Immundisolibacter sp.: one gene and its partner. The protein of the gene in region 2 interacts with the protein of the main gene of each other region in a pairwise test. Links are inferred from orthologs where the notes say so. Each region holds a gene or a part of one and is shown on either strand. Other genes may lie near its edges.

Region 1 (3,276 bases), on a different replicon or contig from region 2:
AGCGGCCGGCGGGAGTTTCACCCCGGCATCGATTTTCGTGCCCCGCAGGGCGCACCCATCCAGGCCATGGCGGCCGGCGTGGTGGTCGGCAGCGGCTGGGAAAGCGGCTACGGCAACGTCGTCGAGATCGATCACGGCAACGGTTTCCGCACCCGGTATGCCCACAATCAGGCCAATCTGGTTACCAAAGGTCAGACAGTGAAACGCAGTCAGCTCATCGCCCGCGTCGGCCGCACCGGCCACGCCACCGGCTCGCATGTGCACCTCGAGGTGCTGCGCGGCGGTCGACTCATGGATCCGGCCGATTATTTGGGTGCGCTGGCGGCCGGCGAGCCGCTGCGCACGGCCACCCGCTGAGGCCGGCCACATGCTCCAGTCCCTAGTGCGGCGCATCGTCGGCAGCCGCAACCAGCGCGAAGTGAAGCGCTATTTCAAGTCCGTCGGGCGCATCAATGCGCTGGCGCCGCAGTTCGAAGCGCTGACCGACGCTGAGCTTCGGCAATGGACCGATACCCTCAAGCAGCGCCACGCCAACGGCGAAACGCTGGACCAGCTGCTGCCGGAAGCCTTCGCCCTGGTGCGCGAGGCGGCCGGCCGGGTGCTGGGCATGCGCCATTTCGACGTGCAGCTGGTCGGCGGCATGGTGCTGCACGAGGGCAAGATCGCCGAGATGCGCACCGGCGAGGGCAAGACCCTGGTCGCCACGCTGCCGGCCTACCTGAACGCGCTGGCCGGCAAGGGCGTGCACGTGGTGACGGTGAACGACTACCTGGCGCGCCGTGATGGCGCCTGGATGGGCCGGGTGTACGAGTTCCTGGGCCTGACCACCGGCATCATCGTGTCGAACCTGGACCAGGCGGCGCGTCAGGCCGCCTACGCGGCCGACATCACCTACGGCACCAACAACGAGTTCGGCTTCGACTACCTGCGCGACAACATGGCCTTCACGGCTGCCGACCGTGTGCAGCGCAGAAGCTACGGCATCATCGACGAAGTGGACTCGATCCTCATCGACGAGGCGCGCACGCCGCTGATCATCTCCGGCCCGTCCGAGGGCAGCACCGAGCTGTACGCCAAGGTCAACGCGCTGATTCCGCGCCTGACGCGCCAGACCGAACCGGACGGCCCGGGCGACTACCACGTCGACGAGAAAACCCGTCAGGTGCTGCTGACCGATGCCGGTCACGAGCACGCCGAGCAGCTGCTGGCCAAGGCCGGCCTGCTGGGCGAGGGCGAGAGCCTGTACGACGCCGCCAATATCACCCTGATGCATCACCTGAACGCCGCGCTGCGCGCCCACGCGCTGTTCCAGCGCGACGTGCATTACGTGGTCAACAACGGCGAAGTGATCATCGTGGACGAGTTCACCGGGCGGCTGATGCCCGGCCGGCGCTGGTCCGAGGGCCTGCATCAGGCGATCGAGGCCAAGGAGAAGGTGCCGGTCAAGCAGGAAAACCAGACCCTGGCCACCATCACCTTCCAGAACTATTTCCGCCTCTACGACAAGCTGTCGGGCATGACCGGCACCGCCGACACGGAAGCCTTCGAGCTGCACTCGATCTACGGCCTGGAAGTGGTGGTCATTCCCACGCACCGGCCGATGGTGCGCAAGGATCATGGCGACCAGGTGTTCCTGACGGTGGAGGAGAAGTACGACGCCGTGCTGGCCGACATCACCGACTGTCACAGCCGCGGCCAGCCGGTACTGGTCGGCACCGCCTCCATCGAGACCTCGGAGCTGGTGTCCGCGCGGCTGAAAAAGGCCAACATCCCGCACCAGGTGCTCAACGCCAAGTACCACGAGCAGGAAGCGCAGATCATCGCCCGCGCCGGCGAGATCGGTGCCGTCACCATCGCCACCAACATGGCCGGCCGCGGCACCGACATCGTGCTGGGCGGCAACCTGGAGGCACGCCTGCACGGCGTCGAGGATCCGGCCGAGCGCGAACGCATCCGCAGCCAGTGGCAGGCCGAGCACGACAAGGTGGTGGAACTGGGCGGCCTGCACGTGGCCGGCACCGAGCGCAACGAATCCCGCCGCGTCGACAACCAGCTGCGCGGCCGCTCCGGGCGCCAGGGCGACCCCGGCTCGTCGCGCTTCTATCTGTCCCTGCAGGACGATCTGATGCGCATCTTCGCCTCGGAGCGGGTCTCCGGCTGGATGCAGAAGCTGGGCCTGGAACCGGGTGAGGCGATCGAGCACCGCTGGGTCACGCGCGCCATCGAGAACGCCCAAAAGAAAGTCGAGGGCCGCAACTTCGACATGCGCAAGCAGCTACTCGAATACGACGACATCGCCAACGAGCAGCGCAAGCTGATCTACCAGCAGCGCAACGAACTGCTGGAAGCCGACGACGTGTCCGGCACCGTGCTGGCCATGGTGCGCGACGTGGTCGGCGCCACCGTGGACCGCTACCTGCCGCCCGGCAGCGTGGAAGAGCAATGGGACCTGGCTGGCCTGAAGGAAGCCCTGCACGACGAGCTCGGCAGCGCCTGCGACCCGGCGGAACTGGCCAGCCAACCGGACATGGACGCCGCCGCGCTGCGTGCCCGGCTGATCGAAATCATCGAAGCGGAGCTTGCGCAAAAGCAGTCCCGGGTCGAGCCGGCCGTCATGCGCCACTTCGAGAAGGCGGTCATGCTGCAGGTGCTCGACAGCCACTGGAAGGACCATCTGGCGGCCATGGATCACCTGCGCCACAGCATCCACCTGCGCGGCTACGCCCAGAAAAATCCCAAGCAGGAATACAAGCGCGAGGCCTTCACCCTGTTCACGCAGATGCTCGATCGGATCAAGACCGACGTCGCCACCACCCTGCTGCGCGTGCAGGTGCGCGCCGAGGAAGACGTGGAAGCGGTCGACCGTCAGCGCCGTCCGGCCGGCGAATACGACTACCAGCATGCATCGGCAGGTGCGCTGGAAGGCGAGGCCCAGGCCGAGGAAGCCGACCTGGCCGTGGCCCAGCGCCCATCGGCGGCGCCCTTCGTGCGCGGCATGCCCAAGGTGGGCCGCAACGAGCCGTGCCCGTGCGGCTCCGGCAAGAAATTCAAGCAATGCCACGGCCAGCTACAGTGAGCGCCGGGGCCTGATCGGGGGCGCCGCGCCATGGCCGTGAACCTCGCCGCGCCGGACGCGCTGACCCCCGTGGCCGGCGTGCGCCTGGCGGCCGTTGCCGCCGGCGTGCGCAAGCCGGGCCGCGACGACGTGGTGCTGCTGGAACTTGCCCCCGGCAGCCGCGTGGCGGCGGTATTCACACAAAACGCCTTCTGCGCCGC
Region 2 (5,309 bases):
CCCAGCGTCACGCAGGTCTCGAGGCCCAGCGCCTTGACCTGCCGCACCATGTCCAGCACGCGCACGAAATCCTTCTCGCGCGGGCTGCGCCAGGCGGCGCCCATGCAGAAGCGGCTGGCCCCCGCATCGCGCGCGGCGCGCGCGGCGGCGACCACGGCATCCACGTCCAGCAGCGCCTCGCGCTGCAGGTCGGCCTCGTGGTGCGCGCTTTGCGGGCAGTAGCCGCAGTCCTCCGGACAGGCGCCGGTCTTGATGCTCAGCAGCGTGCTGACCTGCACGGTGTTGGGATCGAAATGGGCGCGGTGCGTGGTCTGCGCGCGGTGCAGCAGGTCGCTGAACGGCAGCTCGAACAGGGCGCGAATCTGGGCGCGCGTCCAGTCGTGACGAATGGCGGTCAAGGGCGGACTCCGGAAACGGTGCAGGACACGAGCCGCCCGCGGCGGCGGCATTCAGAATAGCCGTGAACGCCACTGTGTCAACCTGACATGAACCCCAAAGTTGACGAACATCTCGACGCCCTGCTCGCCTGGCTGCTGCCGCCGCAGTGCACGCTGTGCGGCGCAGCCGGCAGTGAGCGCCTGCCGCTGTGCGACGCGTGTCGCGGTGAGCTGCCGTATCTGGGCCGGGCCTGCGAGCGCTGTGCACAGCCGCTGCCGGTGGCCGGCGTGTGCGGCCGCTGCCTGCGTCACCCGCCACCGCAGGACCGTGCTCACGCGGCGTTTCACTACGCCGCCCCGCTCGACCGCCTGGTGCAGCGCCTCAAGTTCGGCCGCCGGCTGGGTCTTGCCCGCCTGACCGGCGCCCTGCTTGCCAAGGCCGCCCAGTCCGGACACTGGGAACGGCCCGAACTGTTGATTCCGGTGCCGCTGCACGACCGGCGCCTGCGCCAGCGCGGCTACGACCAGGCGCAGGCCATCGCCCGCGAGGCCGGCCGGCGACTGGGCATCCCGGTCGACGCCCACGCCTGCCGGCGCATACGCGCCACGGCGCCGCAAACCGGACTTGCGCTGGCCGACCGGCGGCGCAACGTGCGCGGTGCGTTCGCCGTGCAAAAGCCGCCCGCCGTGAGCCACGTGGCCGTGGTGGACGATGTGATGACCACCGGCGCCACGGCCGGCGCGCTGGCGCTGGCCCTCAAGCGCGCCGGTGTGGCGAGGGTCGACGTGTGGGCACTGTGCCGGGCCGGCCGCTGACGGATTTACCAGGCCAGCGCGCCGACCAGCGCGCTCACGTTGTGATGGTCGTGCCGACGCAGGTAGTCGGCAATGCCCTGGTTGATGGTCGGACAGATCAGCGGGTCATAGAACAGCGCCGTGCCGACGCCGACCGCGCTCGCCCCGGCCAACAGGAACTCGAGCGCATCGTCGGCACAGGCGACCCCGCCCTGGCCGATGATCGGCACGCCATGCTTTGCCGCGACCTCGTACACCTGACGCACCTTCAGCAGCGCGATCGGCTTGATGGCCGGACCGGACAGACCGCCCTGGCGGTTGCCGAGCACCGGGCGGCGCTGCCCCAGGTCGATTGCCATCCCCTGCAGGGTGTTGATGGCGGCGAAGGCATCGGTACCGGCCTCGATGCAGCGGCGGGCGTTCTCGGCGATGTCGGTCTGGTTTGGTGAGAGCTTTGTTATCAGTGGCTTGCGCGTCATTCTTCGACAAGCCTCCACCACGCGTGCCGACATCTGCGGATCGTTGCCGAACTGCACGCCGCCGGCCTTCACGTTGGGACAGGAGATGTTCAGCTCGATGGCCGCCACCGGCGAGTCGTCGAAGATGCGCGTGACTTCCGCGTACTCCTCCACCGTGGCGCCGGACACATTGGCCGCGAACAGGGTTCCCGAGAAGTCCAGCCGCGGCAGGATGTCGCGCACTACCGCCCGCGCGCCCGGGTTCTGCAGACCGATGGCGTTTAGCATGCCGGCCGGGGTCTCGGCCAGGCGGTGCGGGGCATTGCCCAGGCGTGGTTCCAGCGTGGTGCCCTTGAGCACCACCAGGCCCACGTCGCGGTGGCTGAAGCCGGCCACGCGGGTATATTCCTGCCCGAAACCGACACAGCCGGACAGCAGCACCAGCGGCGTGCGCAGACTCAGTCCGCACAGTTCGGTCCGCAACAGCCCCGCATCGCTCATCGTGCCTGACCCGTGTTCCACGTCATCCTCTTGTCACCGCAAATCCCGCCCAACACCGGCAACATCATAAGGCTGTGCGCCAACACCGGCGCCGCGCTGCACCTGGTCGAACCGCTCGGCTTCGAGCCGGACGATGCGCGCCTGCGCCGCGCCGGGCTGGACTACCACGAGTACGCCACGGTGCAGCGCCACGCGGATCTGGAAAGTTGCCTGCAAGGTCTTGCCGCGCCGCGCCTGTGGGCCTTCAGCACCCGCGGCCGGCGGCTGTACAGCGACGTGGCCTACCGACCGGGCGACGCGCTGCTGTTCGGCTCCGAGACCTGTGGTCTGCCGGCCGAGGTGCTGCATCGCCTGCCGGCCGAGCAGGTGCTGCGCCTGCCGATGCGGCCCGGCAACCGCAGCCTGAATCTTTCCAATGCCGTGGCGGTGGCGGTGTTCGAGGCCTGGCGCCAGCAGGGCTTCGATGGTGAGGGTCCGTCGGGCTGAACCGAGGTCAGCGGTGCCGCTGGCGAACGACAAACGCCGTTATTGATGGCGCGCTCGGGGCAGGTCTTCGCGCCCAAAGGCGCTCCTGCCAAAAACCCCTCACGTTTCCCTACAACTCGGCCGATGGCTCCCGTGCCAGCAGTTCCTGCACGGCCTCACGCACGTCCTTCTGTTCATGAAGTACCCGGTAGACGGCGTTGCAGATCGGCATATTGACGCCCAGCCGTGCCGCCAGACGCTGCACGCCCCGCGCCGTGACCACGCCTTCGGCCACCTGGCCCAGCGAATCCACCGCCTGCTGGACCGTTTTGCCGCTGGCCAGCGCCAGACCGACACGACGGTTGCGCGACTGATTGTCGGTACAGGTCAGCAGCAGATCGCCCAGGCCACTCAGTCCCAGAAACGTGTCCCGCTGCGCGCCCAGCGCCAGGCCCAGACGCTGCACCTCGGCCAGGCCGCGGGTGATCAGCGCGGCGCGGGCATTGGCGCCGAAGCCGATCCCGTCGGCGATGCCGGCGGCGATGGCCAGCACATTCTTGACTGCGCCGCCCACCTGCACGCCGATCAGGTCGTCACTGCGGTAGGCGCGCAGTGACCCGCCGTGCAGCCGGCCCACCCAGGCTTGTGCCGCCTGTGCATCCGGCGAGGCTACCGTCACGGCGGTCGGCAAGCCGAGCGCCACCTCGGCGGCGAAACTCGGCCCGGACACGGCCACACAGGCAACGTCCGCCCCAAGCTCCTCGGCCGCCACCTGGTGCAGCAGCTTGCCGCTGTCTTCCTCGAAACCCTTGGTCGCCCAGGCAATCTCGCGCCCCGGCAACAAGGGCGCCAGCCGGCCCAGTACCGCGCGAAAGCCGCTGCTGGGCACCACCACCAGCACGCCGGCCACGCCGGCCAGGGCTGCGGCCAGATCGGCCGTGGCGGTCAGCGGCGGCGGCAGCACGATGTCGGGCAGAAACTGCGCATTCACGCGCAGTGCGTTCATGCTCGCCGCGTCGCCCGGCGCCAGGGTCCACAGGCGCACCATGTGGCCGCGACGGGCCAGGGCAATGGCCAGTGCCGTGCCCCAGGAGCCGGCGCCCAGCACCGCCAGGGTGTCAGTCACGTCGCGCGTTCCGCTGCGCGGCGGCGCTCAGTGCGTCAGCTGACCGTCGGCCGGCGCCGCCTGCTGGCGCTGCAGGTGCTGCTGATAGAGCACCTCGAAGTTGACCGGCGCCAGCAGCAGCGGCGGAAAGCCACCGGCTACAGTGGCGTCCGACACCACCTGCCGGGCATAGGGAAACAGCACATTGGGACAGGTGACGCCCAGCACCCAGCCCATCTGCTCGGCCGGCACCCCCTCGATATGGAACAGGCCGGCCTGCTGCACCTCGACCAGGAACACGGTGTCCTCGCCGCTGCGCACGGTGGCGGTCACGTTCACCACCACCTCGTGCAGGTTCTCGCCGACCTGCGCGGCGCCGGCGCCCAGCTGCAGGTCGATCTGCGGCTGCGTGGTGGCGTCGAAAATCTGCGGCGCCTTGGGCGACTCGAAGGACATGTCCTTCAGGTAGATGCGGCGAATATTGAACTGCGGTTGCGGCGCCTGCGCGGCGCCGGTGTCATCGGCCATGAAAAGGTTTCCTGATGTGAGTGAAGGGTCGATCAGTCGCTGGCCAGCAGGGCGTCCAGCTTGCCGGCACGTTCCAGGGCCGCCAGATCATCGTAGCCGCCGATGTGTTGCGCGCCGATGAATATCTGCGGCACGGTGCGCCGGCCGCTGCGCTGTTCCATCTCGGCCCGGCGCGCCACGTCCATGTCGACCGGAATCTCCTGATAGGCCACGCCCTTGCTGTCGAGCAGGCGTTTGGCCATGGCGCAGTAACCGCACAGGGCGCCGGTGTAAATCGTGACCATGCAATAGGCTCCGGTGTGGGGCAGAACCGACGACGGCTCACTTGGCCAGCGGCAACTGGGCCTCGGCCCAGCCGCGCATGCCGCCCTTGAGCACGTGAACAGGCTCGAAGCCCTGCGCCCGCAGCAGGCGCGATGGGCCGAGCACGGACTGGCGCGGCGCGGCGATCAGCAGCACCGCCCGCGGCTTGGTCTTGCGCTGCTTGGCGGCCCACTCGGCCAGTGCGTCGGGCGCCACATTGACCGCGCCGCGCACGTGTCCGGCGGCGAATTCGGCCGACGGGCGCAGGTCCAGCACGCTGGCGCCGGCATTCATCAGCCGCACCGCGTCGCCCGGCAGCGTGGGCTGGTAACCGAGCATGCCTTCGAGGGAGTAACTCAGGCCCAGCAAGGCCGCCACCGCGGCGAATGCGGCGAACAATTCGATATTGGCAAGGACGAAAGCCATGGGCCTGCACGGAAGCAAAAGCGAAGGGGGCGCTGGGTCCAGCGCGGGCGAGAGTTTACTATGCACGCCGCCTCAAACACCCTGCCCCGCCCTGGCGTCGTGCCCCCGCTTTTCAAACCGCTTTCGGCCATCGGCCTGTGTGCGCTGGCGCTGCTGACCGGCACGGCACCGGCATCGGCCAACGACGCCGCGCAGGCCAAATCGCGCCTGGAAAAGCTGGGCGACGAGCTGGGCCAGGTGCTCGGAACCCTGCGCCAGCGCCTGGTGGAGCGCGACAGCCTGCGCAGCCGCCTGGCCGAAGCCGACCGGCAGGTGGCGCAGGTGAACACCCGCCTGATCGAAACCGAACGC

The links. The genes of interacting proteins can lie anywhere in the genome.
Region 1: the proteins of secB (region 2) and secA interact in binary tests that used the Escherichia coli proteins (3 or more experiments, as listed by UniProt). The link is inferred for Immundisolibacter sp. from one-to-one orthologs.

Annotation. Positions count from the first base shown.
Region 1 is NZ_JACIZD010000001.1:473,934-477,209, forward strand. It holds secA (preprotein translocase subunit SecA), read left to right. Parts: upstream 1-367; coding sequence 368-3,076; downstream 3,077-3,276. Other genes in the region: H5U26_RS02290 (M23 family metallopeptidase), read left to right, coding at 1-357; argJ (bifunctional glutamate N-acetyltransferase/amino-acid acetyltransferase ArgJ), read left to right, coding at 3,107-3,276. UniProt on the Escherichia coli protein: Required for protein export, interacts with the SecYEG preprotein conducting channel.
Region 2 is NZ_JACIZD010000009.1:63,654-68,962, reverse strand. Bases 2,490-5,309 are described here. They hold secB (protein-export chaperone SecB), read right to left. Parts: upstream 4,230-5,309; coding sequence 3,750-4,229; downstream 2,490-3,749. Other genes in these bases: H5U26_RS10815 (peptidoglycan DD-metalloendopeptidase family protein), read left to right, coding at 5,058-5,309; H5U26_RS10820 (rhodanese-like domain-containing protein), read right to left, coding at 4,551-4,958; grxC (glutaredoxin 3), read right to left, coding at 4,262-4,513; H5U26_RS10835 (NAD(P)H-dependent glycerol-3-phosphate dehydrogenase), read right to left, coding at 2,727-3,722; H5U26_RS10840 (tRNA (cytidine(34)-2'-O)-methyltransferase), read left to right, coding at 2,490-2,617. Outside these bases: biotin synthase BioB, read right to left, coding at 1-449; H5U26_RS10850 (ComF family protein), read left to right, coding at 486-1,193; H5U26_RS10845 (dihydroorotate dehydrogenase), read right to left, coding at 1,199-2,131; more of H5U26_RS10840, read left to right, coding at 2,144-2,489. UniProt on the Escherichia coli protein: One of the proteins required for the normal export of some preproteins out of the cell cytoplasm. It is a molecular chaperone that binds to a subset of precursor proteins, maintaining them in a translocation-competent state.